Regions from separate parts of the Massilia sp. UBA6681 genome, predicted to be linked through region 4. Evidence: predicted binding sites of a transcription regulator. Region 4 holds the regulator's gene; each other region holds the start of a gene.
The links. Region 4 encodes sigma-54, which starts transcription at its own class of promoters, with help from an activator protein. Its sites were predicted from a motif close to TGGCANGNAANCTGCTTT; they were not measured.
Positions count from the first base shown of each region.

Region 1 (7,103 bases), on a different contig from region 4:
GAAGGACGCCGCCGCCAGCGCTGGAACGGGCGGCCAGCCGCTGGCGGTGAACAGCTTCGCCGAATGGCGCGACGCGGCGCGCGCGCTGCTCAAGGCCGGCGTGCCGCCCGAAGCGGCCAGCTGGGGCACGCTTGACGGCGGCGACCTGTTCTCGGGTGCGCCGGCCGCGCCCGGGCCGATCGATAATGGCGGCACCCGATTGCAAGAAGCGCAATCGCCAGGACCGCCGGCCGCACGCGTGCCCCGATCGCTGCTGGAGATGCTGCAGAAAGCCGCGTGCTTCCGCGCCCCTGACCGCTGGGCTTTCCTGTACCGCGTGCTGTGGCGCTGGACGCATGGCGAGCACGATGTGCAGTCGCCCGCCGATCCGGACGGCAGCCGCCTGCACGGCATGGTCAAGGCGGTGCGCCGCGAGGAGCACGACATGCATGCCTACATCCGATTCCGCGAGCGTCCGCTCGATGCCGGCGACCCGCGCTTCGTCGCCTGGTTCGAGCCGCGCCACGACGTGCTGCCCCAGGTGGCCGAACACTTCGTGGCCCGCATGGGCAAGGTCAGCTGGATGATCGCCACGCCCGAGGCCAGCGTGCTGTGGGACGGCCACACCCTGCACAATACCGGGCCCCTCATGTCGAGCGCCGCCGAGCTGGATGACGCCGGCGAGGCGCTCTGGCTCACCTATTACCGCAGCATCTTCAACCCGGCGCGCGTCAACGCCCAGCTGATGCAGAGCCACATCCCCTCGCGCTTCTGGAAGAACCTGCCGGAAGGCGCAATCGTGCCTTCGCTGGTGAGCCAGGCCGAACTCGGGGCGCGCAAGATCGGGCAGGTGCAGGCGGTCGGACGGCGCAGCGGCGCCACCATCCCGATCTCCGCAGAGGCAGCGCAGCCGGACCGCGAGCAGCCGTCGAAACTCGACGAGTGCCGGCGCTGCGAGCTGTGGCAGTACGCCACCCAGGCGGTCGGCGGCGAAGGTTCAAAACGCTCGCCCATCATGATCGTTGGCGAGCAGCCGGGCGACCAGGAAGACCTGGCCGGCAAGCCCTTCGTCGGCCCGGCCGGTAAACTCCTCGACCAGGTGTTCGCCCAGGCCGAAGTCGATCGCAAGGCCATCTACCTCACCAACGCCGTCAAGCACTTCAAGTGGGAGCCGCGTGGCAAGCGCCGCCTGCACAAGACCCCGGTCCAGCGCGAGATCGAGGCCTGCCACTACTGGCTGGAGAAGGAGCTGGCGGCCGTCAAGCCAAAGGTGATCGTGGCCATGGGCGCGACCGCGCTCAAGTCCGTGATGCGCAAGGGCACGGTGGCGCTGAAGGACTTCCTCGGCAAGCCGGTCCGCATCGACGGCTGCTGGCTGGTGACCATCTACCACCCCTCGTACGTGCTGCGGGTGCCGGACGAAGCGTCCAAGCACGAAGCCTTTTCGGTCATGGTCAAGGGCCTGAAGCTGGCGCAGGAACTGCTCGAGCGGCCCGACCTGCCGGAGCCCGAGTAAATCTATCGGATTTACCGAATGTTGCGCCGGCGACTTAGATGGGTGAAAAATCCCGTTATCGAACACGCCACATTTTCGTGAATATTCACAATCTCTCGTAGAATTTCCGTACGGCATTAATTGCTGAGTGAGCGGAGGACCTCATGTGGGCCTTTGCCGGATAACGACGAGACCACCATGACTTCCCCCTTTTTCCGGCTGTTGCCGGTTTGCCTGGTAGTGGCGGCCATGCCCGCCCAGGCCGGCGATGACGCCACCAGCGCTTCGCCGTCGGCCACGCTTCCGATCACCACCACGGTCACCCTGAGCTCGCAATACGTCTCGCGCGGCATGCGCCAGACCTGGGGCCGCCCCGCGCTGCAGGCGGGCATCGACTATGCGCACCCGAGCGGCTGGTCGCTCGGCACCTGGACCTCGACCGTCAGCGACCGCTTCATCGAGGGCGGCCGCGTCGAATGGGACCTGTACGGCGGCTACGCCGGCACGCTCGGGCCGCTGGGCGTCAGCCTGAACCTCATGCACTACCGCTATCCGGGAGCACGCATCGGCGCCACCGGCACCAAATACGACTACACCGAAGTCGTCCCCGGCCTGGGCTACCAATCCTTCTACGCGAGGTATTACCGCACGGTGTCGCGCGACTTCTTCGGCATCACGAACGCGCGCGGCACCGGCTACCTCGACGTCGGCCTGAATCATGACCTGGGCGGCGGCTACGTGCTCAACCTGCACATCGGCGACGGACGCGTGGCGGGCGAGGGCAATGCCATCTGGGACTGGCGCGATGCAAAGGCGGGTGTCACCAGAACCTTCGACGGCGGCTGGAGCATCGCCGCGGCCTGGACCCGCGCATGGGGCGCCACCGATGCCTACAAGCGCTACACGACGGGCGTGCCGCGCGGCGACGGCGCCGTCGCCTATTCGAATCCTGCCAAGGGCACGTTCGCCGCGAGCGTCGCCCGCACCTTCTGAGAACGAGAGACGACCATGAACAAGCACCAGGCAGCGCATCAAGCACAGCATGCATCGCGCCGTTTTTCCCTGTCCCTGAGCGCCAAGATCTGCGTCACCGCCACCCTGCTGGTGGTGGCCAGCCTGGGCGTGACATCGAGCTTTATCGCGGTCAAGAACAGCCAGAGCGCCGAGGAAGCCGCGATGCGCCAGGCGCGGACGCTGACCTTGCAGGCGTCGGCAATGCTCGAGAGCCGCATTGCATCGAACCTGGCGACGCTGGAAAGCGCGGCCACCGTGCTGGCCTCGACCCAAGCGGGCGGGCAGGCGCTGACGCGCACCCAGGTCGCCGACCTGGTGCGCGCCACCCTGGTGGGCTCGGAAGACTTCATCGGCAGTTCGGCGGCCTATGAACCGGACGCGCTGGACGGCAAGGATGCCGAGTTTGCCGGCCAGGCGCCGCTGTACGACGCCACCGGCCGCTACATGCCTTACTGGACGCGCAGCCCGCAAGGCAAGGTCAACGTCGAGCCGATCGTGTTCGTCACCACCCCGGGCGGCAACGACTGGTACGACGTGCCGAAGGCGACCGGCCGGGCCCATTTCACCGAGCCTTACCTGTACCGGATCAACGGCAAGGACGAGGCGATCGCCACGCTGGCGACGCCGATCATGGTGGACGGCCAGTTCAAGGGCACCTTCACCGGCGACTTCCCGCTCACCGGTCTCGGCACGATGCTGGCCAATATGAAGATCATGGACAAGGGCACGCTGGCGCTGATCTCGAACGGCGGCATGTACGCCAGCCACAAGGACACCTCCCGCAACGGCAAGAAAGCGGAGGACCTGCCCGCTGCGGCGCTGGAAGCGGTCAAGCAGGGCAAGCCCTACGAGTACCTCGACGACAAGGGTATCGTGCACGTGCTGCAGCCGCTGCAGGTCAGCAAGGACATGGCGCCATGGGCCATTTCACTGGCTTTCCCGCAAAGCGTGACGACCGCCCCGGCGCGCGAGCTGGCCGCTTATGCGGCGCTGGTCGCCGTACTGTGCGCGGCGGCCGCCGCGCTGGTGATGGTGACGGTCCTGCGCCGCCTGACCCGTCCGCTGCGCGTGCTGGGCCAGGCGATGACCGACCTGGCCGGCGGCAACGCCGACCTGAGCGCGCGCCTGGCCGTCAAGGGCAACGACGAACTGGCCGACATCGCCCGCGGCTTCAACGTCTTCGTGGCCAAGATCCAGGACGTGCTGGCGCGCGTGCGCAGCAGCTCCGACGCCGTGGCGGTGGCATCCAGCGAGATCCGCCAGGGGAACGCCGACCTGTCGGTGCGCACCGAACAGCAGGCCGGCGCGCTCGAGGAAACCGCGGCCTCGATGGAAGAGCTGAACGGCACCGTGAAGCAGAACGCCGACAACGCGCGCCAGGCCAACCAGCTGGCCGAGTCGGCGAGCGAGGTCGCCACGCGCGGCGGCGAAGTCGTGTCCCAGGTGGTCGGCACCATGGCCTCGATCAGCGACGCCTCGAAGAAGGTGGTGGACATCATCGGCGTCATCGACGGCATCGCCTTCCAGACCAACATCCTGGCGCTCAACGCCGCCGTGGAAGCGGCGCGTGCGGGCGAGCAGGGCCGCGGCTTCGCGGTGGTGGCGACCGAGGTGCGCAACCTGGCGCAGCGCAGCGCCGCCGCCGCCAAGGAGATCAAGACCCTGATCGGCGACTCGGTCGACAAGGTCAGCATGGGCACCATGCTGGTCGAGGAAGCGGGCAAGACGATGAACGAAGTCGTGTCGAGTGTGCGCCGCGTCAGCGACATCGTCGCCGAGATCAGCGCGGCCAGCGCGGAGCAGAGCTCCGGCATCGGCCAGGTCAACCAGGCGATCGTGCAGATGGACGGCGTAACCCAGCAGAACGCGGCCCTGGTCGAGGAGGCGGCCGCCGCGGCGGAAAGCCAGCAGCAGCAGGCGGCGACACTGGTGGCGCTGGTGGGCGAGTTCAAGCTCGAGGACAGCGAGCCGCAGCTGGCCGCGCGGTCGACGCTGGCGGCTCCCGTCCCCAAGCGCCTCATGCAGGCGGCATGAAAAAGAGGGTAGCCCAAGCCTGTTAAGTTCCGGTTCATATTGCAGGGCTAAGCTTGACGGACAACCAACAACAAAGGTGTCCTGATGCTGAAATTTGCAATCCTGCCGGCCCTGTGCCTGGCCTTGTGCGCAGCGCCGTCGTTTGCCCAGACCGCCGATCCGGCCGCGGCGCCTGCGGCAACGAGCGCCGCGTCAAGCGACGAGGCGCCGGCCGCGCCCGAACAGATCCTGGTGGTCGGCCAGAAGCCCGGTCCGGGCATGTGGAAGGTCTCGAAGGACGAGCACGTGCTGTGGATCTTCGGGACCTATTCTCCGCTGCCGGTCAAGATGGACTGGCGCTCGCACGAGGTCGAAGCGGTGATTGGCCGCTCGCAGGAATACCTGGCGCCGCCGGTCACCAAGGTCGAGGCGTCCTACTTCAAGATGGCGCTGGCGCTGCCCAGCCTCATCGGCGTCAACAGGAACCCGGACGACGCCACGCTGCATGACGTGCTCCCGGCCGAGGTCTACGCGCGCTGGCTGCCGCTCAAGGAAAAATACCTGCCCAAGAACAAGGAGCGCGACCGGCCGATCTTCGTGGCCAATGAGCTGTTCAGCGCTGCGCTGAAGCACGCCGGCCTGACCAACAGCACCGATGTGCGCAAGCAGGTCGAGAAGATCGTCGACCAGAAGAAGCTCAAGGTGACCCGGACGGTCAATGAAGTGAAGATCGACAACCCGCGCCAGCTGATCAAGGATTTCAAGAAATCGCAGCTCGACGACGTCGCCTGCTTCTCGAACACCTTGAAACGCCTGGAAACCGACATCGATGCGATGCGCGTGCGCGCCAACGCCTGGGCCAAGGGCGATATCGACGCCATCCGCAAGCTCGATTTCAACGAGCAGGAAAGCTGCAGCAACGCGATCCGCAACAGCGCTGTCTTGCGTGACCATCCGGCCTTCCAGGGGGCGGAAGAGCGCCATCGCGCCATGTGGCTCGCCAATGCGGAGGCCGCGCTGGCGAAGAACGCGTCGACCTTCGCGGTGCTGTCGATGAAGGACCTGCTCGATCCGAAGGGCCTGATGGCGGCGCTGGCGGCGAAGGGCTATACGGTGGAGCAGCCGGAGTAAGCGGCGGACTTTGGCTGTCGAAAACTTTACAACTCCAGGGAAACTTCATCAGAACAGCAATGTAGCTGGCACTAAACTATTGTTTTCAAAGAGAAAAGTTTACCAAGTTCAACATTGGTGTGAAAATTGCTACATGTCTCCCGTCCAAAATTTTTAGGGAGATCAATCATGCATACCATGTCGCGTATTGGAATGAGCTTGTTGCTGGGCGCTGTTTCGGCCTTTGCCACCGCCGCTCCCGTTTCGCCAGAGTACACGAGCTTCGGCCCGCTGGCAGGTGCTACCTACGGCGGCTCGGGCATTCCGAACAATCCGTCCGCGATCACTTACCGCGAAGGCTTCACCATTGCTCTCACGGCGCACCAGCGCTACGACGCGCCCAAGCTGCTCAATGATGGCGCGGGGACGTACTTCGCAACACCGGGCACCACGCTCTCGCCCAAGAATGTGCTGGGCTCGACCTGGAACGTGGGGTATTACGTCCATGTCGACCAGCCGACCTTCGCCGAAAGTGGACTGAGTTTCAAGCTGTTCTACGACCTCGATGCGGGCATGAATACGGACGAGGACAAACTGGGCGTTCTCAACCTGGATACATTCTTCGCGATCGGCGCCGGAGGAACTGCCCTGGATACCAAGCAGGATTCCCAGAACATGCTGTTCGCTTTCCTCGCCACGCCTTCGCCCCTGGTAACCCCGCCAACGGGTGGCGCCAGCTTCAATCCGCAGGCAAACGGCCACTATAGCTTCATCCTGGCGGCGTACAACGGCCAGGGCGATGAACTGGGCCGCAGCGCCATCAATGTCCAGGTCGGCGAAGTGCCGGAGCCAGGCGTGTTCGCGCTGCTGGGCCTCGGCGCCGCAGGCCTGGTCGCCGCGCGTCGCCGCAAGCAACACGCCTGAGCATTAACAGAACGTCTGCCTTCGACGCCCGGCGCCAGGCCGGGCGTTTTGCTTGCCGGCGCCGGCTGGCTGAGGAAAGCCTGAGGATTTGTCAAAGCCCGGCAAACGCGCGTAGAATGCAGGCAACGCGGGTGTAGCTCAATGGTAGAGCAGGAGCTTCCCAAGCTTAAGACGAGGGTTCGATTCCCTTCACCCGCTCCAGTCTTCAGTCCCCCATCCCCCAAGCTGTAACACTGCCGACTCTTCAGCGAGAATCGGGCAGGCGTCCCCGCATCACCCAAACGCGGCTGCCGTCCCCCCGGGTGAGGCTGCTGTTGACCAACGCGACCATCCCGTCGCCGGCCGCGAGCTTCTTGCCGAGCATGCCTTGCTGGCTGCCCTGGCGTGCCCCCGCCCCTGGTCCGCTGTGCGGCACGGTGACCGGGGCGCCGCCATCCCGGCTGTAGCGCAGCCCGTGCGCCGACTCCCAGGCGACATGCACGCGGCCGTGCGCATCGGTCGCCAGTTGCGGCGCCATCGCCGCTTCAGCGCGCGTGGACAGGGTGCGCGGCGTGCCGAATGCCAGTTC
Region 1 covers NZ_DKJX01000070.1:59,327-66,429, forward strand. The annotation lists gene B2R83_RS11710 (putative DNA modification/repair radical SAM protein) at 1-2, shown strand, start outside; gene B2R83_RS11715 (UdgX family uracil-DNA binding protein) at 1-1,495, shown strand, start outside; gene B2R83_RS11720 (TorF family putative porin) at 1,673-2,467, shown strand; gene B2R83_RS11725 (methyl-accepting chemotaxis protein) at 2,483-4,522, shown strand; gene B2R83_RS11730 (TraB/GumN family protein) at 4,607-5,632, shown strand; gene B2R83_RS11735 (PEP-CTERM sorting domain-containing protein) at 5,801-6,535, shown strand; tRNA gene B2R83_RS11740 (tRNA-Gly) at 6,663-6,736, shown strand; gene B2R83_RS11745 (sialidase family protein) at 6,780-7,103, opposite strand, start outside.
Region 1: B2R83_RS11735 (PEP-CTERM sorting domain-containing protein) is a predicted target of sigma-54. The motif match lies at 5,748-5,765, and genes of this name have one in related genera.

Region 2 (7,103 bases), on a different contig from region 4:
ACAGCCGCTACATGCTGTGGAACATGAAGCATGTGGACAAGGCCGACAACCTGCTGAAGGAAATGGGCGTGCAATAAGCACGGCGGCGCCTGCGGGCGCCTTCCCTGAAGCCACGCCGCCGCAAGGCCGCGTGGCTTTTTTCGTTTCATGCCACCGTTCGTGCAGTTCGTCGCGCAACGGATGCGGGCACGCAGACGCGCCGCCATACTCCTTTCATCGATCGTGAAAGGACTGGCATGAACAAGACCTGGCTACTCTGCGGCGCGCTGCTTGCGCTGATTTGCTCCGGCGCGATGGCGCAGGAAACCCCTGACCCGTATGTGAAAGCGCGCACCATCATCGAGGACCTGAGCCGCATCAGCGCGCCCAGCGGCGTGCAGGAGTCGTACAAGACCCGCATCGGCGGCGTCGACCAGTGGCTCAGCGTGCGCGGCCAGGACCGCGCCAACCCGATGATCCTGTTCGTGCACGGCGGCCCCGCTTCCCCGGTCACGCCGACCATGTGGCAGTTCCAGCGCCCGGTCGAGGAATACTTCACGGTGGTGAACTGGGACCAGCGCGGCGCGGGAAAAAGCTATGGCGAGGCCGACCCGGACAAGGTGGGCGAGACGATCCGCATCGAGCGCTACGTCGACGACGCCATCGAAGTGGCCGCGCACCTGAAGGCGAAATACGGCAAGCGCAAGCTCATCCTGATGGGGCACAGCTGGGGCACCATCGTCGGCATGCGTGCGGCCCTCAAGCGCCCCGACCTGTTTCATGCCTATGTCGGCATCGGCCAGGTGCTGAACGTGCGCGAGAACGAGCGCATCAGCTTCGACTACGCCTGGGAGCGCGCCAGGCGCGAGAACAATGCCGAAGCGCTCAAGGAAATGGCATCGATCGCGCCCTACCCCGGCGACCGGCCGATCACGCGCGAGCGCATCGTCATCGCCCGTAAATGGCCGCAACACTACGGCGGCCTGTCCGCGTTCCGCAGCGAATCCGCCTACTTCTTCCGCGGCCCCCTGCTCTCCCCCGAGTACACCCCGAGCCAGGTGAAGGACATCGACAAGGGCAGCGTACTGACGCTGGGCCGCGTGCTGCCGGAATTTCTCGACGTGGATTTTTCGCCCGTGAAGCGCTTCCCGATCCCGGTCGTGATGTTCCTGGGCCGGCACGACTACACGACGCCGGCCGCGCCGACCGTCGCCTGGATGGACGCGGTGGACGCGCCCTACAAGCGCATCGTCTGGTTCGAGCGCTCGGCCCACATGGTGCCGTGGGAAGAGCCGGGCAAGCTTCTCGTCAGCCTGCTGGAGGTCGTCAAGCCGCTGGCGAAATGATCGCCTCCAGCTCGCCGGCAATCTGCTGCGCGAGCTGGTGGATGTGGAAGCCGTCGACGAAACCGTGGTGGGCCTGCACCGAGAACGGCAGCTCCAGGCGGCCGCCCGGCGCGTCGCGGAACTTGCCCCAGGCGAGCGAGGGAATGTCCGGATGCGCCAGCGAGGCGCTGGGATGCTGGATGGAGGTGAAGGCCAGCCAGGGAATGCAGGTGATGAAGACCTGCTCCTTGGCTTCGCGCGGGCCGAGGCCGCGGTAGGCTTCGTTCAGCTCCTTCATGGCCGACGCCTGTTCGCGCGCCGCGATGCCGCGCGCGACGAATTCGCGCAGGTCGTCGGACCAGTCGAACATGGCGAAGTTCAGGTCCTGGTGCTGGTTGATCACGGTGAAGGCCGGCCGCAGGCGCTCGATCCGGAATACCTCGCCGTCCAGCAGGCGGTAGCGGAAGTTCTCCAGCTTGAGCACCGCGCGCAGCACCGCGCACAGCAGCACGTGGAAGGGCGCCAGCTTCTCTTCCCTGCACCACGGCCGGAAGTCCGGCAGCTCCAGCGGAAAACAGATGTTGACCGCGGCGCTGTCCATCGCGTCGAACAGCGCGAAGCGGTCGCGCCGCCGTTCGAACACCTCCATTTATCGGGCCTTGTTCAGGCGGCTGTGGCGCACGCTGTACAGGAAGTAGGTGGCCACGGCCACGCCCATCCAGATGAAGAACACGCGGAAAGTGGCCGGCGACAGGTCCTTCATGATGTACAGGCAGGCACACACCGACAGGCCGGGAATCACATAGGGACCGAAAGGCACGCGGAAGTGGCCCGGCTCGCCGGGACCCTGCTTGGCGCGAATCACCGGCACGGCGATCGACACCACGATGAAGGCGGTCAGGGTGCCCATGCTCACCATGTCCCACAGGAAGGTGGCGTCGACCAGGCCGGCCACCGCGCCCACCACCAGGCAGACGATGATGGTGTTGGCGGTCGGCGCCAGGGTGCGCTTGTTCACCTTCTGGAAGGTCTTCGGGATCAGGCCGTCGCGGCTGATCGCATACAGGATGCGCGTCTGGCCGTAGATCGTCACCAGGGTCACCGAGAACACCGACACCACCGCGCCGGCCGACAGCACCAGCGCCGGCCAGGCCTGGCCGGTGACGTTCTGCAGGATCACCGACAGGCCGGCTTCCTGGCCTGCGAACATGCGGGCGGGCTGGGCGCCCATCGCGGCCACCGCCACCAGCAGGTAGAACACGGTCACGATCAGGAGCGCCGACAGGATCCCGATCGGCACGTTGCGGCGCGGGTTGTTCACCTCCTCGCCGGCGGTGGCGATGGTGTCCAGGCCGATGAAGGAGAAGAACACGGTGCCGGCGGCGGCGGTCACGCCGGCCATGCCCACGAAGCCGCTGTCGGGGTCGGGGCTGAAGAAGGGCGTGAAGTTGGCGGCGTCGAAGCCGGTAAAGGCGATCACGACGAAGAAGATCAGGATGGCCAGCTTGACCAGCACCATGATGGAGTTGGTGGTCGCCGATTCCCTGGTGCCGCGGATCAGCAAGATGCAGCACATCGCCACCAGGATCACCGGCGGCAGGTTGAAGTTACCGGGATTGACGTGGACGTTGTGGTGGTCGGACACGAACATCGGCGAGCGCAGGTGGGCCGGAATCTCCCATCCGAAGGCATTCGACAGGAAGTTGTTCAGGTAGTCCGACCAGCCGATCGCCACCGCGCTTCCCGCCAGGCCGTATTCGAGCAGCAGGCAGGCCGCCACGATGAAGGCGGCGAACTCGCCCACGGTCGCGTAGGCGAAGGAATACGAGGAGCCGGCGGCGGGCACGCGGCCGGCCAGTTCGGCGTAGCACAGCGCAGTCAGGCCGGCGGTGACGGCGGCGAGCAGGAAGGACAGGATCACGGCCGGACCGGCCTTCGGCACCGCCTCGACCATCGTGAAGAAGATGCCGGTGCCGACCGTGGCGCCGACGCCGATCATGGTCAGCGGGAACAGGCCGAGCGATCGCTGGAGGCCGCCGCCGCTGCTTTCTTCGTCATGCTGACGTTCGGCTGTTTTGGTGCGGATCAGCTTTTGGCCAAGGGTCAGATTCACGGCATGTCCTTTGTGAAGAAGCTTCGGCAGCGCTCCGGTCAAGCGCTCATCTAAAAGCAGCGATTATATGGGTTTTGTGTTCTCGCAATAAAATTGTTTGCTCAAAGATGCATTTACTCAGCATCTTTTGATAGAATGCTCCCGTCCGCACCGATTGCCCATCGCGTCCGGGCCAATTTTTTGGCCTTAAACATGCATCATTAATACATCTATCAAGGAACCCATCATGATCTCGAGCGCTTCCCGTCCGTACATCGACGCTTCCGTCCCCGTCCTGCGCGACCACGGCCTGGCCATCACCACCACCTTCTACCGCAGCATGTTCGAGGCCCATCCGGAGCTGAAGAACCTGTTCAACATGGGCAACCAGGCCAGCGGCGTGCAGCAGCAATCGCTGGCCTCGGCGGTGTTCGCGTACGCCGCCAACATCGGCAATGCCGCGGCGCTCGGTCCGGTGGTGAACCGCATCGTGCACAAGCACGCCGCGGTGGGCATCCGTGCCGACCATTACCCGATCGTCGGCCACCACCTGCTCGGCGCCATCAAGACCGTGCTGGGCGATGCCGCCACCGAGCCGCTGCTCAAGGCCTGGGAAGAGGCCTACACCTCGCTGGCGCGCCTGTTGATCGATGCGGAAGCGAAGATGTACGAGGAAGCCGGCGTGCAGCCGGGCGAGACGCGCGCGATGCGCGTAACGGAAGTGGTGCGCGAGAGCGACAACGTGGTCTCCATCCGCTTCGTCCCGGCGGACGGCGGCGCCCTGCCGCCCTTCAAGGCCGGCCAGTACCTGAGCGTGGCGGTCGAGTTCAGCGACGGCCGCCGCCAGCTGCGCCAGTACAGCCTGTCGGATGCCCCCGGCAAGGACAGCCTGCGCATCTCGGTCAAGCGCGAAGACGGCGGCGCCCATCCGGCCGGTGAAGTGTCGACCTGGCTGCACGACAACGTGAACGTGGGCGACGTGCTGCACGTGATCCACCCCTTCGGCGACTTCCTGCCGGATACCGAATCGAACGAGCCCGTGGTGCTGCTCTCGGCCGGCGTCGGCATCACGCCGATGATCGCGGCGCTGAACCGCATCGCGACCGTGAACCCGGAGCGCCGCGTGATCTTCGCCCACGCCGCACGCAACGCGGCGCACCACCCGCACCAGGCGGACATCGCCAGCGCCAAGGCGCGCATGCCGCACCTGCACGTGGTGACGTTCTACGAAGAGGAAGAGGCAAGCGCCGCCCTGAAGGGCAAGATGGAGCTGACGCGCCTGCCCTCGTGGCCGCGCGGCGAGACCGATGTCTACATGTGCGGCCCGCTGCCCTTCATGCAGGCGCAGTGGAATGCGCTGCTGGCGGCAGGCGCACCGGCGAGCCGCTTGCACCGCGAGGTGTTCGGTCCGGACCTGCTCGATAATTTGCTCTAAGCGAGGCCTTGCTTTACGTAGGGTGGGCGGCTCGTAATGAGGGCCACCGGCCCTCATTACCCCACGCGGTGATAGCTGCAACATGAAACTTCGCGGCTGTTCTGGCGCTGGTTGAACGCGTGGGCAGGAAACCTGCCCACCCTACAAATATTAATCGAGCAGATGCACGTTGCGGCCGGTAACGCTGCGCTGCGCCGGATGCCCATACACCCGGATCCCGCCCGAGCCGCCGCCATGCGCCACCAGCGATTGCTTGACGGTGGCGCGAATCCCGCCCGAACCATCGGCCGCCAGGTCGGCGTCCTGCGTCGACAGCGCGGCCAGGTCCACGCTGCCCGAGCCTGCGACACGGGCATTGAGCGAACGCACCGCGCCGCCGGCCTGCAGCACGCCCGAACCGGCCACGCTGGCGCGCACGTAGTCGCCGCGGATCTCGCCGACGTGCATGCGGCCCGAACCCGCCAGGCTCAGGTCGGCGCTGGCGCTGCGCAGTTGGCCCGCGTCGAGGACGCCCGAGCCGCTCACGCGCGCATGCAGGCTGTCGACCTTGCCGGACAGGGCTACCGTCCCGGAACCGCTCTTGCGCACCTCCAGCGGCGCGCCGTTCAGGTCGCGCACGACCACCTGGCCGGAACCGCCGGCACGCACCTCGGTCAGGCGCGGCGTGGTGTAGACGATGCGCACCGGTGTCCTGCTGCGCAGCTGGCGCTCGTTGGAGATCTTCAGGGTATTGCCCTGCGCCTCGGTGCGGATATAGGGCAGCAGGTTGCCGTCGGCTTCGACCAGCAGCGAAGGCGCCTGGCCGACCCGCACCTCGACCTGCATCGACCCGCTCACTTCCAGCACGCCGTGCGCCGCGACCTGGCGCTGGTCGCGCGCGGCGATGCCGTCGCCCTCGACCGCGTTGTCGCTGAACACCGTGCGCATGCGCACGTCGCCTTCGTTCGGCGACACGATGATGGCGCAGCCGCTCAGGGAAGCGACAGCCGCGGCGATGGTGGCAAGGGCGATGAGACGCATGGCGAAAATCCTCTGTGGTTGTTAACTGGTGCGACTTTAACAACCACCTCGCATGCCCGCTTGCCCCGTGCGACAGGCTGCAAGAAACGATAGCTGAGCTGCGGTTGCGCGCCGCCAGCCGCCCCGCGTCAGCCCACGCGCATGCTGCCGAACAGTTCCTTGTATTCACGCGGCTGCGAGCGCCAGTATTGGGGCGGCGCGAACACCTGCTCGCCCAGCTGGGCCGCCGCATGCCAGGGCCAGCGCGGGTCGTACAGCATGGCGCGCGCCAGGCCGATGAGGTCGGCCTGGCCCTGCTGCAGGATGCTTTCCGCATGCTGCGCCTCCGTAATCAATCCCACGCCGATGGTCGGCATGCCGGTCTCCTCCTTGATGCGCTGCGCGAACTCGACCTGGTAGCCCGGCCCCACCGGGATCTTCTGCAAGGGCGACAGGCCGCCGGTCGAGACGTGGATGAAGTCGCAGCCGCGTTCTTTCAGCGCCCGGGCGAAATGCAGGCTCTGCTCGATCTCCCAGCCGCCCTCGACCCAGTCGGTGGCCGAGATGCGCACGCCCACCGCCATCTCCTTCGGCACGGCGGCGCGCACGGCGTCGAACACCTCGAGCGGGAAGCGCATGCGGTTTTCCAGGGAACCGCCGTACTCGTCCTCGCGCAGGTTCGACAGCGGCGACAGGAACTGGTGCATCAGGTAGCCGTGGGCCGCATGCAGCTCGATGCCGTCCAGGCCCAGCGCAGCTGCGCGGCGCGCGCTGGCGACGAAGGCTTCCTTGACGCGCACCAGGCCGTCGGCGTCGAGCGCAAGGGGCAGCGCCTCGCCTTCCGCATGCGGGATGCTTGACGGCGCAAGGGTCTGCCAGCCGCGCGGCTGGCCTGGCGCGATCTGGGCGCCGCCTTCCCATGGCACATGCGTCGAGGCCTTGCGGCCGGCATGGGCCAGCTGGATGGCGATCTTGATGGGGGAGTGCCGGCGCATCGCACGGATCACCGGCGCCAGCGCTTCCTGGTGGGCGTCGGACCACAGGCCCAGGTCATCCGGCGAGATGCGGCCATGCGGCGTCACCGCCGTCGCTTCGATGATGAGCAGGCCGGCGCCGGACAGCGCCAGGCCGCCGAGGTGGATCATGTGCCAGTCGGTCGGCAGGCCGTCGACGGCCGAGTACTGGCACATCGGGGCGATCGCGATACGGTTTGGAAGTTGCAGGGGGCCCAGGGTAACTGGGGAGAAAAGCATGCTGCTCATGAGGCCTCCGC
Region 2 covers NZ_DKJX01000032.1:56,595-63,697, reverse strand. The annotation lists gene B2R83_RS04875 (S46 family peptidase) at 1-77, shown strand, start outside; gene B2R83_RS04870 (alpha/beta fold hydrolase) at 237-1,325, shown strand; gene B2R83_RS04865 (CatA-like O-acetyltransferase) at 1,306-1,953, opposite strand; gene B2R83_RS04860 (APC family permease) at 1,954-3,417, opposite strand; gene hmpA (NO-inducible flavohemoprotein) at 3,644-4,831, shown strand; gene B2R83_RS04850 (head GIN domain-containing protein) at 4,982-5,851, opposite strand; gene B2R83_RS04845 (NADH:flavin oxidoreductase/NADH oxidase) at 5,980-7,092, opposite strand.
Region 2: hmpA (NO-inducible flavohemoprotein) is a predicted target of sigma-54. The motif match lies at 3,599-3,616, and genes of this name have one in related genera.

Region 3 (7,103 bases), on a different contig from region 4:
GACCAGGCCACCGCGAACATCGCATAGCCGAACTTCAGGCCGATCACGTCCAGCACATAGCCGCACAGCGGCTGCAGCATGATCGCACCCTGGAAGGCCGCCGTGATGTACGAATACTCGGCGGTGCTGATGTCCAGTTCCTTCAGCAGGGTAGGCGCGGAGACGGCCAGCGAGCTGCGGGTCAGGTAGTTGATGACCGCCCCCAGCATGACCAGGCCGATCATCCACCAGCGCAGTCCTTTGATCTTCCGAGTGAACATGTTTGCGCAACCATTGTGTTGGGTTGTCAACCATATCACATTATTTCGGAGAAATGTTAGCGCAAACTTTCTGGCATGCCGGGAGTCGGGCAGATTGCATCCTCAGCCGCATTCCCCGACGTAGTGGCACTCGTCGCAGCGGGTGCAGCCATCGACCTTGCGCAGCGCCCGCGCGCCGCATTCCGGGCACCTGGCGCCGCTGACCGCGGGCAGGGCGCCCGAGCTGGTCGGCGGCTGCGGTTCGGCCTCGAGCGCCAGGCCCTCGCCGCGGCTGGCGAAGCGGCGCGCCAGCTCCGGCACCGGCACCTGGTTGCCCCAGGCGTCCAGGAAGCCGCGCCGGATCAGCACGCGCTGCAGCATGAAGGCGATCGCCGCCACTTCCGAATCGTGGTAGACCGGCACCTGGGTGCCGTCCTCGCGGGTGAGGTAGCCGCAGCGCACCGGGCCTTTTTCCCAGACCACGTCGCGCATGTCGGCCAGCGCCCGCGCGATCGGTCCGCCGGCGCGCGCCACCATCGACAGCAGGCGCATCGAGGCCGTGATCCACTGCTGGCCGCCGGTGCGCTGGTTCGAGGGCATGAAGAATTCGAAGGGCCGCTCCACCGTCACCTTGCGGCCTTCATGCACGCCGTCGGCGCGGATGAAGCTGACGGTGAGATAGGCGGTCTTGCGGCCTTCCTGGGTCGAGTATTCGATCTTGGACGTGACCGACTCCAGTTCGCCCAGCGGGCGGCGCTCGAAGCGCTTCTGCAGCGGGTCCTCGTCCGGCTGGGAGGCCTGTGGCGCTTGCGGCGCCGTCGACAGCACGCTGCCCAGCACCGTGTTCGGACGGTAGGTCGCCAGGCCCTTCAGGCCCGCATGCCAGGCCTGGCTGTACAGGTCGCGGAAATCGTCGAAGGGATAGTCTTCCGGCACGTTGACGGTCTTCGAGATCGCGGTGTCCACGAAAGGCTGGACCGCCTGCACCATGCGCAGGTGGTCGATCGCGCGCATCTCGAGCGCCGTCACGAACTGCGGCGGCAGCGACGCCATGTCGTGCCCCATCTGGCGGTACAGGCGCCAGGCATGGTCCTCGACGTCGTAGCTGCGCATGGCGCCGTCGGGCATGCGCTTCTTGCGCTGGTAGGTCCAGGAATAGGGCGGTTCGATGCCGTTCGAGGCATTGTCGGCGAAGGCCAGCGAAATGGTGCCGGTCGGCGCGATCGACAGCAGGTGCGAGTTGCGGATGCCGTAGCTGCGGATCGCCTCGCGCAGCCAGTCGGGCAAGCGTTCGACGAACTGGCCGTCCAGGTACTGCTCCGCGTCGAACAGGGGAAAAGCGCCTTTCTCGCGCGCCAGCGCGACCGAGGTCGCGTAGGCGGCGTCCCGCAGCGTCTCGGCGATGCGCGCCGCCATGGCCCGTCCTTCATCGGAGTCGTAGCGCAGCCCCAGCATGACGAGGGCGCTGCCCAGTCCCAGGAAGCCGAGGCCGATGCGGCGCTTGTCCCTTGACTCGGCGGCCTGCTGCGGCAGCGGCCATTCGGTCGCGTCCAGCACCAGGTCGAGCATGCGCACGCCGACCGAGGCCACTTCGCACATGCGCTCGAAATCGAATTGCGGATCGGCGCCGAACGGGTCCAGCACGAAAGCCGTGAGGTTGACCGAACCGAGGTCGCAGCAGCCGTAGCTCGGCAGGGGCTGCTCGCCGCAGGGATTGGTGGCGCGCAGCTCTTCTGCGTACCAGAGGTTGTTTTCAAGATTCATGCGGTCGACGAACAGCACGCCCGGCTCGGCGTGGTCGTAGGTCGAGGCGATGATCCGGTCCCACAGTTCGCGCGCGCGGATCTGGCGATAGACCCAGAGCCCGTCCTCGCGGCGGTACGCATTGGCCGCATCCTCGTCGCCCGGCTCGGCGCGGTGCACCAGCTCGAACAGCTCGTCGTTTTCCACCGCGCGCATGAAGGCGTCGGTGACGCCGACCGAGATGTTGAAGTTGGTGAGCCCGCCTTCGTCCTTGGCGGCGATGAAGCGTTCGATGTCGGGATGGTCGATGCGCAGCACGCCCATCTGGGCGCCGCGCCGGGCGCCGGCCGATTCCACCGTGCGGCAGGAGGCGTCGAACACTTCCATGTACGAGACCGGTCCCGAGGCGCGCGAGCGGGTGCCGTGGACCTTGCTGCCCATCGGGCGGATCGCGCTGAAGTCGTAGCCGACGCCGCCGCCGCGGCGCATGGTCTCGGCAGATTCAAGCAGGGCGGTATAGATGCCCGGCAAACCGTCTTCGCTGCCGGAGATGGAGTCGCCCACCGGCTGGACGAAGCAGTTGATGAGGGTGGCCTGCAGTCCCAGGCCGGCGGCCGAGTTGATGCGCCCGGCCGGAACGAAACCCTGTTCCTGGGCCCAGAGGAAGCGCTCCTCGAAATCGGCGCGCCATTCCTCCGGTTCGAGCGCCGCCAGGGCGCGCGCCACGCGCCGGCGCACGTCGAGGATGCTGCTTTCCTCACCCTTGGCGTATTTCTCGCGCAGGACGTCGAGCGAGACCTCCTGCGGCGCCATCGCAGCGCCTGCCGGCTGGTCGACCGCGTTCATGGCACGGGAGTCAAGGCTTGTCGAGGATCACGTGCGGCGCGGACGGATCGGTGGCGCCGGGGAGCGCATCGCCGGCAGCCGGCGTGGCCGGCGTGGAGGAGGCCGCCGTGCTGACGGTGCCGCCCTGCGCGGCCAGGCGCGCTTCCAGTTCCACCACGCGCAGCTCGAGCGCTTCGAGCTTGGCGCGGGTCTTGGCCAGCACCTGGGCCTGGATGTCGAACTCTTCGCGGGTGACCAGGTCGAGCTTCGAGAAGCCCTGGGTCATCATCGCCTTGACGTTTTTCTCGATGTCCTTGGCCGGCGAGCTTTCCAGCGCCTGGTTGATCTTGCCCTGGATGTCATTGAAGAAGCTGTTCATGTCCATTTCCTTTCAGTCGGATCGCACTGCACCACGACAGTGCGTTGCACTCCGCTTTTGGTGCGCCGCGCCGCGGCGGATGCCTGGCGCAAGGGTTTCCCCCGTTATTCGAATCGCAAATGGGGCGGATGGCTGAGAAAACAAGCATTCCAGCAGCACTCCGTCGCCCTTTCGGTGGTTTTTTCAAGCTGGCACACATCCTGCTAAAGAGTTGGCAGGCGTGTAGCAAACCAGATTGTAAACCGCAACAGCCCGCGCCACGGTTCAGCCGTCGAACGCAGCTGTTGAAAATAAGGGGAATGTCATGAAGTGCAACACCATTGCAGCAGCAAGCCTGGCCGTGCTGGCCTTGTCGAGTGTTCCTGCGTTTGCGCAAGAAGCTGCTCCTGAGCATCAAATCAGCTACAACGCCGCCATCACCAGCGACTACCGTTACCGCGGCCTGTCGCAAACCCGGTTGGATCCGGCGCTGCAGGGCGGCGTCGACTACGTGCACGGCCCGACCGGCCTGTACGTGGGCACCTGGCTGTCCACCATCAAATGGACGAAAGACCTCGGCGGCGACGGCGACATCGAATGGGACGTCTACGGCGGCAAGCGCGGCAACCTGAGCGAGAACCTCACCTATGACGTCGGCGGCCTGTACTACTGGTATCCGTCGAACGACCTGAGCCCGCGCGCCAACACCTTCGAACTGTATGCGCGCCTGGGATTCGGTCCGGCCTACGTCAAGTATTCGCACTCGACCACCAACCTGTTCGGCACCGCCAACAGCAAGCGCAGCGGCTACCTGGACCTGGGCGCCGACATCGACGTCTACGAGGGCGTGTTCCTGAACCTGCACGCGGGGCGCCAGGAAGTAAACAACAACAGCGCTTTCTCGTACACCGACTACAAGGTGGGCTTGAGCAAGGACTTCGGCGTGGCGACCGTGTCGCTGGCCTGGGTCAAGGGCAATACCAAGGCCTACCTGAGCCCGGAAGGCGAAAACCTGGGCAAGTCGGCAGCCGTGCTGAGCGTGTCCAAAACTTTCTGAAATAGCGAGGCAATACCATGAAAATGATTACCGCCATCATCAAGCCCTTCAAGCTGGACGAAGTCCGCGAAGCGCTGTCGGAGATCAACGTACAGGGCATGACCGTGACCGAAGTGAAGGGCTTCGGCCGCCAGAAAGGCCACACCGAGCTGTATCGCGGCGCGGAGTACGTGGTCGACTTCCTCCCGAAGATCAAGATCGAAGCGGCCGTCGACGACGCCGTGGTCGAGCAGGTGATCGACGCCATCTCGGGCGCTGCCCGCACCGGCAAGATCGGTGACGGCAAGATTTTCGTGGCCGACCTCAACCAGGTCATCCGTATCCGTACCGGCGAGACCGGCAACGACGCACTCTAAGGGGAAGCCGAATGAAGCATACCGTTACCAAAGTCCTCGCCGGCCTCGCTGCAGCCGGCCTGGCGCTGCCGGCGCTCGCCGCGCCCACCGTCAACAAGGGCGACACCGCGTGGATGTTCGTCGCCACGCTGCTGGTCATCATGATGTCGATCCCGGGCCTGGCCCTGTTCTACGGCGGCCTGGTGCGCGCCAAGAACATGCTGTCGGTGCTGATGCAGGTGTTCATGGTGTTCTCGCTGATCATCGTCCTGTGGTGCCTGTACGGCTACTCGCTGGCCTTCACCCAGGGCAACGCCTTCATCGGCGGCTTCGACCGCGTCTTCCTGAACGGCATCTATGACGCCGCGGCCGGCACCTTCAGCCAGGCCGCCACCTTCAGCAAGGAGACCATGATCCCCGAGTTCATCTTCGTGGCCTTCCAGGGCACCTTCGCCGCCATCACCTGCGGCCTGATCGTCGGCGCCTTCGCCGAGCGCGTGCGCTTCTCGGCGGTGCTGCTGTTCATGGTGATCTGGTTCACCTTCGGCTACCTGCCGGTGGCCCACATGGTCTGGTTCTGGGCCGGCCCGGATGCGATTTCGGATGCCGCCAGCCTGGCGAGCGTCACCGAGAATGCCGGCTTCCTGTGGCAGCACGGCGCACTCGACTTCGCCGGCGGCACCGTGGTGCACATCAATGCGGCGGTGGCCGGCCTGGTCGGCGCGTATGTGATCGGCAAGCGCATCGGCCTGGGCCGCGAATCGATGGCCCCGCACTCGCTGACCATGACCATGATCGGCGCCTCGCTGCTGTGGGTGGGCTGGTTCGGCTTCAACGCCGGCTCGGCGCTGGAAGCGGGCGACGTGGCCGCGCTGGCCTTCATCAACACCCTGCTGGCGACCGCCGCGGCGGCCGTGTCGTGGATGTTCGGCGAGTGGGCCTTCAAGCGCAAGCCTTCGCTGCTGGGCGCGGTGTCGGGCGCGGTCTCGGGCCTGGTGGCGATCACCCCGGGCGCCGGCTTCGTCGGGCCGATGGGTGCGCTGGTGATGGGCCTGCTGGCCGGCGTGGTCTGCCTGTGGGGCGTGACCGGCCTGAAACGCCTGCTGGGCGCCGACGACTCGCTCGACGTGTTCGGCGTGCACGGCGTGGGCGGCATCCTGGGCGCGCTGCTGACCGGCGTGTTCGCGGCGCCGCAGCTGGGCGGGCAGGGTGTCTGGGACTACGTCGCCAACAAGGCCTCGCCGGATTACTCGATCGCCGGGCAGCTGCTGGTGCAGGCCGAGGCGGTCGGCGTGACCATCGTGTGGTCGGCGCTGGTGGCCTTCATCGCCTTCAAGCTGGTGGACGTGGTGGTGGGCCTGCGCGTACCGGCCGATGCCGAGCGCGAAGGGCTGGACATCACCAGCCATGGGGAGTCGGCTTACCACCTGTAAGCGCGCGACGTTCCAAGGGAGGCGCCCGCATGGGCGCCTTTTTACGTTTACGACAAGTATGCGGACTTTAAATAAGGATATTCGTCCATACCTAAGGCTACCGATATAATTCGAATAAGCCACTACTAGGACGTCCACACCATGGTTCCGCACCTCGCCACCGCCCTGACCGGTCCCCTCCTGGACCTGGAAAAGAAGATTCTCGAAGCCACGCCCGCCATCGAACGCTGGTTCCGCCTCGAGTGGCAGGAGCATACGCCGCCGTTCTATTGCTCGGTCGACCTGCGCAATGCCGGCTACAAGCTGGCGCCGGTCGACACCAATCTGTTCCCGGGCGGCTTCAACAACCTGTCGACCGAGATGCTGCCGCTGACGGTGCAGGCCGCCATGGCCGCGATCGACAAGTATTGCCCGGACGCACGCAACCTGCTGATGATCCCGGAAGTCCACACGCGCAACCCGATGTACCTGCAGAACGTGGCGCGCCTGATGCAGATCTTCCGCCAGACCGGCCTGCACGTGCGCCTCGGCTCGCTGTCGCCGGACGTCACCCAGCCGACGCCGCTGGCGCTGCCTGACGGCAACATGCTGGTGGTGGAGCCGCTGGTGCGGTCGCCGAACGGCCGCCGCGTCGGCCTGGCCGATTTCGATCCCTGCACCATCCTGCTGAACAACGACCTTTCGAGCGGCATCCCTTCAATCCTGGAAAACATCCACGAGCAGTCGCTGCTGCCGCCGCTGCACGCCGGCTGGGCGCTGCGCCGCAAGAGCAACCACTTCAAGGCCTTCGACGAAGTGGCCAAGAAGTTCGGCAAGCTGATCGAGATCGACCCCTGGCTGGTCAACCCGCTGCACAGCAAGGTCGGCGAAATCGACCTGCAGCAGGACGTCGGCACCGAGCAGCTGGCCGATGCCGTCTCGGCCCTGCTTTCGAAGATCAAGAAGAAGTACAAGGAATACGGCATGAAGGAGCAGAAGCCCTTCGTGATCGTCAAGCCCGATGCCGGCACCTACGGCATGGGCGTCATGACGGTGAAGGACGCCAGCGAGGTGCGCGACCTGAGCCGCGCCCAGCGCAACAAGATGACCGTCATCAAGGATGGCGTGGCGGTC
Region 3 covers NZ_DKJX01000007.1:15,280-22,382, reverse strand. The annotation lists gene B2R83_RS01330 (MFS transporter) at 1-260, opposite strand, end outside; gene B2R83_RS01325 (adenosylcobalamin-dependent ribonucleoside-diphosphate reductase) at 363-2,828, opposite strand; partial or broken gene B2R83_RS01320 (accessory factor UbiK family protein) at 2,965-3,192, opposite strand; gene B2R83_RS01315 (TorF family putative porin) at 3,491-4,222, shown strand; gene glnK (P-II family nitrogen regulator) at 4,240-4,578, shown strand; gene amt (ammonium transporter) at 4,590-5,990, shown strand; gene gshA (glutamate--cysteine ligase) at 6,132-7,103, shown strand, end outside.
Region 3: B2R83_RS01315 (TorF family putative porin) is a predicted target of sigma-54. The motif match lies at 3,376-3,393, and genes of this name have one in related genera.

Region 4 (7,103 bases):
TCCTTGTCGATCACCAGCGCCCGCACGCCTTCCAGCACTTCACCATGCTCGAAATTGCGGCGCACCAGGTTGCGCTCCATGCGCAGGCAGTCCGCCACGTCCAGCGAGGCGCCGCGCAGCAGCAGTTCGTGGGTCACGCACATCATCAGGGGCGAGCGCTGGCGCATCGCCTTCAGCGCCTTCTGCGCGAACGGGTTCTCGTCACGACCCAGCGAAGCCATGATCATCGCCACGCTGGCGGCGCCGAAGTGCGCATCGATCACGCCGCGCTGCGCCTGCAGTTCGCTCGGCCCCAGTTGGCCCGCGAATTGCGCCGCATGGCTGCGGATCGCCGCCGGCAGCTGCGCGCCCGGGGTCGTGTCGACCAGCGCCATCAGGCCGGCCAGTTCCGCGCCCGGCACGTACACGTCCGCCAGCCCCACGTACAGCGCATCGGCCGCGCCGATGGTCAGGCCGGTCAGGCCCAGGTACTGGCCCAGCTGGCCCGGCGCATGCGACAGGAAGTGGCTGCCGCCGACGTCCGGGAACAGGCCAATGTTCACCTCGGGCATCGCCATCTTGGTGCGGTCGGTCACGATGCGCAGGCCGCAGCCAGGGCCGCCCTGGGCGATGCCCATGCCGCCGCCCATCACCACGCCATCCATCACGGCGATGTAGGGCTTCGGGTAGAAGTGGATCAGGTGGTTCAGTGCGTATTCTTCGGTGAAGAAGTCTTCCAGCAGCGCGCTGCCGCCCATCGGGCCGACGTGGCCCATCTCGTGGAAGAAGCGGATATCGCCGCCGGCGCACAAGGCCTTCTCGCTGCTGCTGGTGATGACCACCGCGTCGATGCCCGCGTCATCCTTCCATTGCAGCAGGATGGCGCTCAGGGCGCGCACCATGTCGAGCGAGAGGGAGTTCAGCGCCTTCGGCCGGTCGAGCGTGATGACGCCGGTGCGGTTGGCAACGCGGGTCAGGACGGTATCGGTCATGATGGTATTCTGTGATCGAAAAGACATGCATTCTACAGAACATTTGTACAAACGGAAGCGTAGAAAAGTAACAGGTATTGTACAAAAGCAAAAAGGGCGTCCCCTCAGACGCCCTTGCTGTGTTTTGCGGCTACCCGTATGAATTACGCGGCAGCGGCTTCTCCGTTGTCCGGAAGGCGCTTGTGCGCCACGTGGTTATGATTTTGCAGCATGGATTTGTGTTTCAGAACCTGCCTGTCCAACCTGTCCATCAAGGTGTCGATGGCCGCATACAGATCTTGCGCAGCACTCGCCACATGCAGAATCTTGCCCGATACCTGTAGGTTGATCTCGGCCTTTTGCCGTTTTTCTTTTTCAGTGAGGTTATCGATGGCGAGGAACACGTGGGTGTCGATCACGTGGTCGAAATGGCGGGTGATGCGCTCGAGCTTATTCTGAACGTATTCACGGATGGCGGGTGTGACTTCGAGATGGTGGCCGCTGATTGTGAGGTTCATACACACTCCTTTGGGAAGGTGCCCTGCCCGCGCCACAAGGTGAGAGTGGGCAGTGCTTTACAGGGATTTACGGAGGCTGACGGGAGGAATCTTGAGCGCTTCGCGGTATTTGGCAACCGTCCGGCGCGCAATGACCATACCTTGTTCCCCGAGCATCTCCGCGATCTTGCTGTCGGATAGAGGATTCCTAGGGTCTTCTGCTCCTGTCAATTGCGCAATAAGCGCGCGGATCGCCGTCGAGGAGGCTTCTCCCCCCGCTTCGGTGGCGACGTGGCTTCCGAAGAAGTACTTCAGCTCGAACATGCCGTGCGGGGTCAGCATGTATTTCTGCGTGGTTACACGCGAGATCGTGCTCTCGTGTAGGCCTAGTGTATCAGCTATCTCACGCAAAACAAGAGGGCGCATGGCAACCGCGCCGTGGCTGAAAAAGTTGCGCTGGCGCTCGACGATTGCCTCGGCAACACGCAGGATCGTGTCGAAGCGCTGGCGCATGTTCTTGATGAGCCACTTGGCTTCCTGCAGCTGCGCGCCCATCTGGCTTTCGCTCTTGCCCTGCTTGAGCAGGTTCGCATACAGCGAGTTCACGCGCAGCTTGGGCATGACGTCGGGGTTCAGCGACACCTGCCAGCCGTTCTTGGCGCGGCGCACGATCACGTCCGGCACCACGTAGTCGGATACCCCCGAACCGAAGGCCGCGCCGGGATGTGGATTGCATTGGCGGACCACGGCCTGCACTTCGCGCAGGTCTTCGTCGTCGCAGTCGAGCGCCTTTTTCAGCTTGGTGTATTCGCGCTGCGCGAACCAGGTCAGGTAGCCTTCGACGATCTTCAAGGCAAGGCGCCGCGTCACCAGGGGCACGCCCGGCATGCGGCGGATCTGCAGGGCCAGGCATTCGGCCGCGCTGCGCGCGCCCACGCCCACCGGGTCCAGGCTCTGCACCAGCGCCAGCGCGCAGCGCAGCTCGTCCATCTCGATCTCGAGTTCTGCCGGCAGGCGCGCATGGATGTCGTCGAGCGGCTCTTCCAGGTAGCCGTTGTCGTCGAGCGCATCGATCACCAGCTCGGCCAGCGCGCGGTCGCGCAGGCTGCAGCAGCTCAATCGGATCTGTTCCGTCAGGTGCTCGCGCAGCGTGATGCCGTCGGCTTCCAGCTGCGGACGGCCGTCCTCGTCGTCGCCGCTGCGCGCGCCGCCGCCTTCGCCGCCCCAATCCGCATCGGCATCGGCACGCTCCCCATGGTCTTCGCCGTCCGCGCCCTCGGGCTCGGCCTTCGCGCCCTCCTGCCCTTCCTGCGGCTGGGGCGCCGGCGCTTCGCCATTCGCCGGCGCGGTATTGATCGCGCCGTCCGCCAGCAGCCGCACCGAGCGGTCGAGCGGATCGTCGAGCCGTTCGAGCAGCGGGTTGTCGTGCAGGATCTGCTCGATCTCCTGGTGCAGTTCGAGCGTGGAGAGCTGCAGCAGGCGGATCGACTGCTGCAGCTGCGGCGTGAGCGCCAGGTGCTGCGAAGTGCGTAGCTGGAGAGACTGTTTCATGCCTGGTGCTCTTGATTACATCCTGAAGTGCTCGCCGAGGTACACGCGCCGTACGGATTCGTTGGCGATGATGTCGTCAGGGCGGCCCGAGGCCAGCACCGCCCCCTGGTTGATGATGTAGGCGCGGTCGCAGATGCCGAGCGTCTCGCGCACGTTGTGGTCGGTGATCAGGACGCCGATGTTGCGCTCCTTCAGGAAGCGCACGATGCGCTGGATCTCGATCACCGCGATCGGGTCGACGCCGGCGAAGGGTTCGTCGAGCAGCACGAAGCGCGGGTTGGTCGCGAGCGCCCGCGCGATCTCGACGCGGCGCCGTTCGCCGCCCGACAGCGACAGCGCCGGGTTCTCGCGCAGCTTCTCGATCTGCAGTTCGGCCAGCAGGGTGTCGAGGCGCTCGCTGATCTGGTCGCGGGTGAGCGGCTTGCCGTCCACGCGCTGCAGTTCCAGCACGGCGCGGATGTTCTCCTCCACCGTCAGCTTGCGGAACACCGAGGCTTCCTGCGGCAGGTAGGACAGGCCCAGCACCGCACGGCGGTGGATCGGCAGGCTCGAGATGTCGGTGCCGTTGATGTCGATGGTGCCGGCGTCCGAGGGCACCAGGCCGACGATCATGTAGAAGGAGGTGGTCTTGCCGGCGCCGTTGGGGCCGAGCAGGCCCACCACTTCGCCGCATTCCACCTGCAGCGACACGTCGCGCACCACCAGGCGCTTGCCGTAGCTCTTCTGCAGGCCCTTGACGATCAGGGTGCTGCAGCCTTCGACCGCGGTCGCCGCTGCGTCGGTGCTTGCGCTCATGGCTGCCGTCATTGCTTTGCACCTTCGGCTGGCGCCGTGGTACGGCGGGGCGCGATGATCAGGGTGCCGCGGCCGCCGCCCACCTTGCTCTGGCCGGTAGGATCGTTGCGCACCTGTGCGACTTCGCGGCGGTTGTCGTAGGAGATGAACGGCCCCTTGATCTCGTTGGTCATGCGGCCGCCCTCCAGCTCGCGCACTTCGGCGCTGGTGAACAGCTTGACCAGTTCGGCGCGCTCGTCGTATTCGATGCGCTGGGCCTGGCCCTCGACCCACAGGTCGGGACCGCCGTCGCGTTTCTGGCGGAAGGTCGCCAGCTTGCCGTTGTTGGCGGTCAGGGTCACGCTCATGTAGCCCTCCGGCGTTTCCTTCACCAGGGCGCGGTCGGATTTCAGCACCAGGGTGCCGCGCGTGAGCACGACGTTGCCGGTCAGGATGCGGGTCTGCGTGACCTCGTCGACGTCGAGGGAATCGAAGTTGATCACGGCCTGCTTGAGCGAATCGGCACGCTCGGCCAAGGCGCCGAAGGCGGCCAGGCTGAGGAATACGGCAGCGATGATTTTTTTCATGTTCTTGCTTTGTCCTGGGTTGACGCGGCGCGGCGCTACTGCCGCTGCGCGCGTGGCGGATAGACGATCTGGCCGCGGCTGGCCAGGTGCAGCTTCTGGGTCGCGTTGTTGGCCACCATGCCGGTGCCGGTCACGGTGGCGGCCCCCAGCTGCATCTCGATCGGCCGGTCGGTCTTGAGGATTTCTTCGTCGGGCAGCACGGTCAGCGCCTGCGTCTGCACGCGCAGCGCTTCGCTGGTCGGCGTGGCCGGGCGCTGGATGTCGACGTTGCCGAGCAGTTCGACGCGGTGCTCTTCATGGTAGAGCTGGGCGCGGTTGGCGACGATGGTCATGCGCGGCCGGCCGGGCGTCATGCCCTGCATCACCGGCGCCTCGACCTGGGACACGTCGTTCAGCGGCGTATGCGCCAGGCGCTTGCCCGACACCACGTAGCTCGGCTTGCCCTCTTCCGTCATGCGCACGAAGGAGAAGTTCTCGACGATGTAGTCCGGCTCGTCCCCCGGCCCGCCGAGGCGGGCGCCGGCGTCCTCCTGCTCCATCACCTGCACCAGCCAGAAGCTGCCGAAGGCGCAGAAGGTCGCGATCATCATGATCGTCAGGAGCTTCCAGCGGTGGGCGGTGCGCTTGTAGGTGACCATGTCGTGTCCCGTGTCCGATATCGCCGTGTTACGCGAAATACGGCGCCAGCGCCTGCTCGTAGGTGCCCTGCGCGCGCATGACGAGGTCGCAGACCTCGCGCACGGCGCCGCGCCCGCCCGCATTCTTCGTGACGTAGTGGGCGCGGTGCTGCACTTCCGGGTGGCCCGAGGGCACGGTGACGGCGAAGCCGACGCGGGTGAACAGCGGCAGGTCGATCACGTCGTCGCCGATGTAGCCGCATTCCTCCGGCGTGACGCCGGTGGCGGCAAGCAGCTCGGCGAAGCCGACGCGCTTGTCGTGGATGCCCTGGTAGACGTGCGCGATGCCGAGGTCGGCGGCGCGCTTGACCACGATCGGCGACTTGCGTGCGCTGATGATGGCGGTCTTGACGCCGGTCTTGTTCAGCAGCTGGATGCCGAGGCCGTCGAGCACGTTGAAGGTCTTGGTGACTTCGCCGTCCGGGCCGTAGGTGAGGCTGCCGTCGGTGAGCACGCCGTCGACGTCGAAGATCATCACTTTGACGCGCGCCGCGCGCTGCATGAATTCGGTTGGCGTCATCAGATCACCTTGGCGCGGGTCAGGTCGTGGATGTGCAGTGCGCCGACCAGGCGGTCTTCAGCGTCGACAACCAGCATCTGGTTGATGCGGAATTCTTCCATGACGGCGACGGCATCCACCGCCAGCTGCTCCGGATGGACGCGGCGCGGGTTGGCGTGCATCACGTCGCGGATGCTGATGTTCGAAAAATCGGTCACGCGCTCGATCAGGCGGCGCAGGTCGCCGTCGGTGAACACGCCGACCGGGCGGCGCTCTTCGTCGACGACGGCGGTCATGCCCATGCCCTTCTGGCTGATTTCCAGCAGCGCGCGCGTCAGCGGGGTGTCCGGGGACACCGCCGGGATGGCGTCGCCGCTGCGCATCACGTCGCGCACGTGGGTCAGCAGGCGGCGGCCCAGCGCGCCGCCCGGGTGCGACATGGCGAAGTCTTCCTCGCGAAAACCCCGCGCGTCGAGCAGCGCCACGGCCAGCGCGTCGCCCATGGCCAGGGTGACGGTGGTGCTGGTGGTCGGCGCCAGGTTGAGGGTGCAGGCTTCCTTGGCCACCGAGATATCCAGGTGGATCTCGGACAGCTTGGCCAGGCGCGAGTGCGGCTTGCCGGTCATCGAGATGACGGGGGTGCCCATGCGCTTGATGGCCGGCAGGATCTCGAGCAGCTCGGACGATTCGCCGGAATTCGAAATGGCGATGAACACGTCATGCGTGGTCACCATGCCCAGGTCGCCGTGGGCGGCTTCGCCCGGGTGCACGAACATGGCCGGGGTGCCGGTCGAGGCCAGGGTGGCGGCAATCTTGCGGCCGATGTGGCCGGACTTGCCCATGCCGGAGACGACCACGCGCCCGGTGCAGCCGTACAGCAGCTGCACGGCGCGCACGAAATTGTCGTCGTCGCCGAGGCGCGCATGCAGGGCGCGGATCGCGTCGGCTTCGATGGCGAGGGTCTCGCGGCCCAGCTCCAGCACACGGCGGGCCTGGTCCGCGTCAAAACTTTTCAGCATTATTTTTTCATCGGTTAAACTCATAGTGGCAGTATATCCGAATTGGATAAGCAAAAAACTTGCCAGTCGTAACAAACCACTACAACGATAACGAAAAAACAACCGTGGCAGATGCATTCCGGACTTGAACTGACCCTGCTCCTGCTGGGCTGCGCCGTGCTGGGCGTGGTCGCCTTCCGGATGCTGCACCTGCCGCCGATGCTCGGCTATCTGGCGGTCGGCGTATTGATCGGCCCCCATGCGCTGGCCCTTGCCGAAGACAGTCCTGCCACCCATGCGCTGGCCGAATTCGGCGTCGTCTTCCTGATGTTTTCCATCGGGCTCGAATTTTCGCTTGCCCAGCTCAAGTCGATGCGCCGTATCGTGTTCGGCTTAGGTCTGGCTCAAGTCGTATTGACAATCGTGGCCGCCATGGCTTTCGGTTTGTTCATTTCCTGGTGGGTACCCGCACTGCAGGTCAGCTGGCAGGCCGCCTTCGCGCTGGGCGGAGCGCTCGCCATGTCTTCGACCGCGATCGTGGTCAAGATGCTCACCGAACGGCTCGAACTG
Region 4 covers NZ_DKJX01000031.1:3,266-10,368, forward strand. The annotation lists gene B2R83_RS04085 (enoyl-CoA hydratase/isomerase family protein) at 1-971, opposite strand, end outside; gene hpf (ribosome hibernation-promoting factor, HPF/YfiA family) at 1,115-1,468, opposite strand; gene B2R83_RS04095 (RNA polymerase factor sigma-54) at 1,526-2,998, opposite strand; gene lptB (LPS export ABC transporter ATP-binding protein) at 3,014-3,793, opposite strand; gene lptA (lipopolysaccharide transport periplasmic protein LptA) at 3,802-4,359, opposite strand; gene lptC (LPS export ABC transporter periplasmic protein LptC) at 4,395-4,997, opposite strand; gene B2R83_RS04115 (KdsC family phosphatase) at 5,026-5,556, opposite strand; gene B2R83_RS04120 (KpsF/GutQ family sugar-phosphate isomerase) at 5,556-6,578, opposite strand; gene B2R83_RS04125 (monovalent cation:proton antiporter family protein) at 6,666-7,103, shown strand, end outside.